Regions from separate parts of the Winogradskyella sp. Asnod2-B02-A genome, predicted to be linked through region 2. Evidence: riboswitches for the same ligand, from Rfam matches in the RefSeq annotation. Region 2 holds a riboswitch; the other holds the start of a gene.

Region 1 (2,407 bases), 890 kb from region 2:
TAACGTAAATTTTCCATTTTAAGAATTAAATTTTAAATAGATGCCTTTATAAAAAAGGCATCTATTACTAAACAAAACATGTTAAAGGCTAATTTTGAAGTGCTCTTTTTTGTTTTACAACAGCAAAAGCTTCCTTTAAATCGGCTTTTAAGTCTTCAATGTTTTCAATGCCTACAGATAGACGAATTAAGTCTTTGGTAACACCTGTAGTCTCTTGAGCGTCGTCACTTAATTGCTGATGCGTTGTGCTTGCAGGATGAATGATAAGTGATTTTGTGTCTCCAATATTGGCTAAAAGTGAGAATAATTTGGTAGTGTCTGCAATTGTTTTTGCAGCTTCGTAACCACCATCTACTCCAAAAGTGACTACACCACTCTGACCTTTTGGTAAATATTTTTCTGCGAGTTTTTTGTATTTACTACTTTCAAGTCCAGGATAATTCACCCATTTTACTTCGGGTTGCGATTCTAGCCATGTTGCTAATTCAAGCGCATTTTCACTATGCTTTAAAATACGTAATTCTAAAGTTTCTAGACCTTGAATAATTTGAAAAGCGTTAAACGGACTCAATGCTCCACCATAATCTCGTAAACCTTCAATTCTAATTTTTGCTATAAATGCAGCAGCTCCAATAGTCTCGCTATACACTAAGCCATGGTAGCCTGCAGATGGTTCTGTGAATTCTGGGAATTTTCCGTTGGTCCAATCAAAAGTACCAGCATCAATGATAATACCTCCAAGTGATGTTCCGTTTCCAGTAATATATTTGGTTAATGAATGAATAACGATGTTAGCACCATGTTCTATTGGATTTAATAAATAAGGTGTCGCAACTGTATTGTCTACAATTAGGGGTACTTTATATGCTTTAGCTTCTTTTGAAATTGCTTCAAGATCTAAAACATCTAACTTCGGATTCCCTAAAGATTCTACAAAAAAGGCTCTGGTGTTTTCTTGTGCTGCTTTTGCAAATTCTTCTGGGTTAGAAGCATCTACAAACGTTGTTGTAATACCATGTCTTGGTAGCGTCACACTCAATAAGTTGTAAGTGCCACCATACAAACTACTCGATGCAACAATGTGGTCTCCAGCTCTTAAAAGTGTTAAAAGTGTAGTAGAAATTGCAGCAGTACCAGATGCTGTTGCAACGGCTGCTATGCCTCCTTCTAATGCTGCTAATCGTTGTTCTAAAATGTCGTTTGTTGGGTTGTTTAGTCTCGTGTAAATAAATCCTGGAACTGATAAGTTGAATCGTCCTGCGGCATCATCAGAGTCATCAAAAACGTATGATGATGTTTGGTAAATAGGAACAGCTCTTGTTCCTGCTGTTTGACTTGTGTCGTGACCTGCGTGCAACGCTTGTGTTGCGAATTTTTGTGTACTCATTTTTCTAAGTTTTTGAGTTAATAAATGATTAAACCAAAAGCCAAATAAGCCTCGTTAGAAGCGTACTTAATAGAAAAATATTATAAAGAAAATGCTAATTACAGATGGGTAATTAGTCTTTAGTTATCTATCCAATTTTCCGATTGATGAATCGAATCATTAAGTAGAATTTAGCACCTTCTTAGTAAATCTAAGGGTTGCTAAGGTTTCGTAGGGTCATTCCCTCCACCTTTCTTGATAACATTTCAGTAAGTGTTTGAACTTTGTGAGCACAAATATTGCAATACAAAAATTAGAATTCCAAATTATTTCTCAATTTTGTGAGTTTTTTGTGAATTTCGCAGAATTAAGAACTGTTCTTTGCTAAATACTTAGTGCGGATAATTTGGCTTACAGGTTTATTTTCAATTTTACTCTCTAGCCAAGAAATAATATCGAGGTATAAAAATGCGCGTCGTTCATACGGATGATCTTCAAAAGTCTTTAAAGTTTTATGTAACTCCTTAAAAGCATTTTTAAGATCGTGTGGGTAAATATCTTGGAGCCCTCTAATGAATTTTATCATTTCCTTTTGCACTTCGTGCAGGTCGTTCATCTTAATTAAAAACTTATAGGTGCTTCGTAAAAGTGTCTCTAAATGGTAATCTAAACCAGCTTCATAATGCGCTACAAGATTTAAAACTCTTGAGAAACAAAGTAAATCTTCGCGCATTGAAAGCGTTTTGTTAGAAATAATTTTATCTAAATATTTTATACATTCTTTGTTGTTTCCAGCGCCAAAATGTAAACTCGCAAATTTGTAATAGAAAATCATTTTGTGATGTGGGTCAATTCTATTACTAAAAGGAATTAAAGCTTTTTCAATTTTAGGGATAAGATGAAGCCCTTCTTCAAAACTGCCGTCAATAAAATGTTGGTTTATACTATGGAAATTAGTGTAAAGAAAAACTAAAGAGGCCACATTTTCATCAGTTGGAAAATTTGGATTTTGAACTGTAGCTTCAAATTCAGCGAATTTTT
Region 2 (2,407 bases):
AGTATAAGTAACGAATATAAACGGTTAGTATTTTATACACAATTTACTTGTCGTTAAAGTTTTACCAAACTTTTTTCTTTAATTAAATAAATCACTTCCCATAATCATAGGAATCACCAAGCCTGCAACAACTGAGGAGATGACCATAATCCAATCACGACGTGTAACACGGAATATGGTTTGACATAAAAACCCAATAAACAAAACGACAAATACAATAATGACTTGAGCAAGTTCAATACCAAGAGCAAACTCAATAAGTAATTCTAGCTTATTTTCAGATTTACCAGAGAACATTTTAAATTCTCTTGCAAAACCTAATCCATGAACGATTCCGAAAAATAAAGTCGTAAAAAACAACAAACCAATCTTATTCGATTTTGCTTTCTTACCTGTTGTAAAAACATTATAAATTGCTGTAATTAAAATGGTTATAGGTATTAAAAACTCAACCAATTTTCCGTTTACGGTTACAATACTATAAGCTGCCAAAACTAAAGACAGTGTGTGCCCTAAAGTAAACATCGATACGAGTAAAAGCACGCGCTTCCAATCTTTAAAAAGATAAGGAACGGCTAAAACCATTAAAAAAAGTACATGGTCGTAACCATTAATATCTAAAACGTGGTTCATGCCATATTGAACATTAAACCAGAAATTATCTAACATAATTAATTCTTTGGGAAAGTCAAAGTTACAATTAAAAGCGCATAGGTTTCTGTTAAATAAAGTGAATAAAGCTTGGTTTATACTATTTTCTTTCGGAATATTGTATTTCACAAAGTTCAAATAACTTATTGAAATGTTATCAAGAAAGGCAGAGGGATTAGACCCATTGAAGCCTTAGCAACCCTTAAACTTATTAAGAAGGTGCTAAATTCTACGTAATTAGCGATTCATTTATCGTTTAATTGGATAGATAACCCAACGTAATTACACTATTGTAATACAAATTCTATATAACATTTTTCTATTTACACGTCAAATTTTGACGCATTTGAATTTTTGCTTTATCATAAATAAGTAAAACAAAAATGAGTTCAAAACACATAGAAACAGAAGCTATTAGAACGCAAATTGAACGTTCACAATATCTAGAACATTCCAGCCCTTTATATTTAACATCGAGTTACGTATTTGAAGATGCAGAGGATATGCGTGCTTCTTTTGCCGATGAAAAAGAACGTAATATTTACAGTCGTTACTCTAATCCTAATACGTCTGAATTTGTAGAGAAAGTTTGTAAAATGGAAGGTGCAGAACGTGGTTATGCTTTTGCTTCTGGTATGTCTGCTGTGTTTTCAACATTTGCAGCGTTATTAGATTCTGATGACCATATTATTTCATCTCGAAGTATTTTTGGTTCCACTCAAACTTTATTTAATAACATATTACCAAAGTGGAATATCTCAACAAGCTATTTTAAAATTGATGAATTAGATACTATTGAAAGCTTAATTCAACCCAACACCAAGGCTATTTATGCTGAAAGTCCAACGAATCCTGCAGTAGATATTTTAGACTTACAACGTTTAGGAGACCTTGCAAAAAAGCACAACCTTATCTTTATAATAGACAATTGTTTTGCAACACCATACTTACAGCAGCCTATAAAATTTGGTGCAGATTTAGTCATTCATTCGGCTACAAAATTAATGGATGGACAAGGCAGAGTTTTAGGCGGTGTCACTGTTGGTAGTGCAGATTTAATCCAAAAAATATATTTGTTTTCAAGAAATACAGGTCCTGCTTTATCACCATTTAATGCCTGGGTTTTATCTAAAAGTTTAGAAACTTTACCTGTTAGAGTCGATAGACATTGTGATAATGCATTAAAAGTCGCTACATTTTTAGAGGCTAACGACAATGTGAATTTTGTAAAATATCCATTTCTAAAATCACATCCACAATACGAATTAGCAAAAAAGCAAATGAAATTAGGCGGAAACGTTGTTGCTTTTGAAATAAAAGGCGGCATTGAAGCAGGCAGAAAGTTCCTAAATGCTATTAAGTTGTTATCACTTTCCGCAAATTTAGGAGACACCAGAACTATCGTCACACATCCTGCATCAACAACACACGCCAAAATACCAGAAGATGTCCGTTTAGAAACAGGAATTACATCAGGATTAATAAGAGTATCTATAGGTTTAGAACATCCTGAAGATATTATTAACGATTTAAAACAGGCTTTAGAAAATTAACGTCAGTTCGAGTGATTTTATGCCATCGGTATAAAATTGCATCGAGAACACATACATATTATGAGCACAATAACAGACGAATTAAAAAAACGCATATTAGTTTTAGATGGCGCCATGGGAACCATGCTTCAGCAATATAGCTTCAAAGAAGAAGATTTTAGAGGCGAACGTTTTAAAGATTACCCATCACCTTTGCAAGGGAA

The links. A riboswitch is a leader RNA that binds a small molecule or an ion and turns the genes downstream of it on or off. The one in region 2 is predicted to bind S-adenosylmethionine.
Region 1: linked by a shared signal. The riboswitch ahead of ACJJVO_RS14835 (O-acetylhomoserine aminocarboxypropyltransferase/cysteine synthase family protein) and the one ahead of ACJJVO_RS11085 (trans-sulfuration enzyme family protein) in region 2 are both predicted to bind S-adenosylmethionine.

Annotation. Positions count from the first base shown of each region.
Region 1 covers NZ_JBEFOG010000027.1:1,572,465-1,574,871, forward strand. Annotated here, with positions in the region: gene ACJJVO_RS14830 (alpha/beta fold hydrolase) at 1-17, opposite strand, end outside; gene ACJJVO_RS14835 (O-acetylhomoserine aminocarboxypropyltransferase/cysteine synthase family protein) at 89-1,387, opposite strand; SAM riboswitch class I at 1,508-1,631, opposite strand; gene ACJJVO_RS14840 (hypothetical protein) at 1,734-2,407, opposite strand, start outside.
Region 2 covers NZ_JBEFOG010000027.1:685,689-688,095, forward strand. Annotated here, with positions in the region: gene ACJJVO_RS11080 (HupE/UreJ family protein) at 79-669, opposite strand; SAM riboswitch class I at 803-926, shown strand; gene ACJJVO_RS11085 (trans-sulfuration enzyme family protein) at 1,035-2,204, shown strand; gene ACJJVO_RS11090 (homocysteine S-methyltransferase family protein) at 2,265-2,407, shown strand, end outside.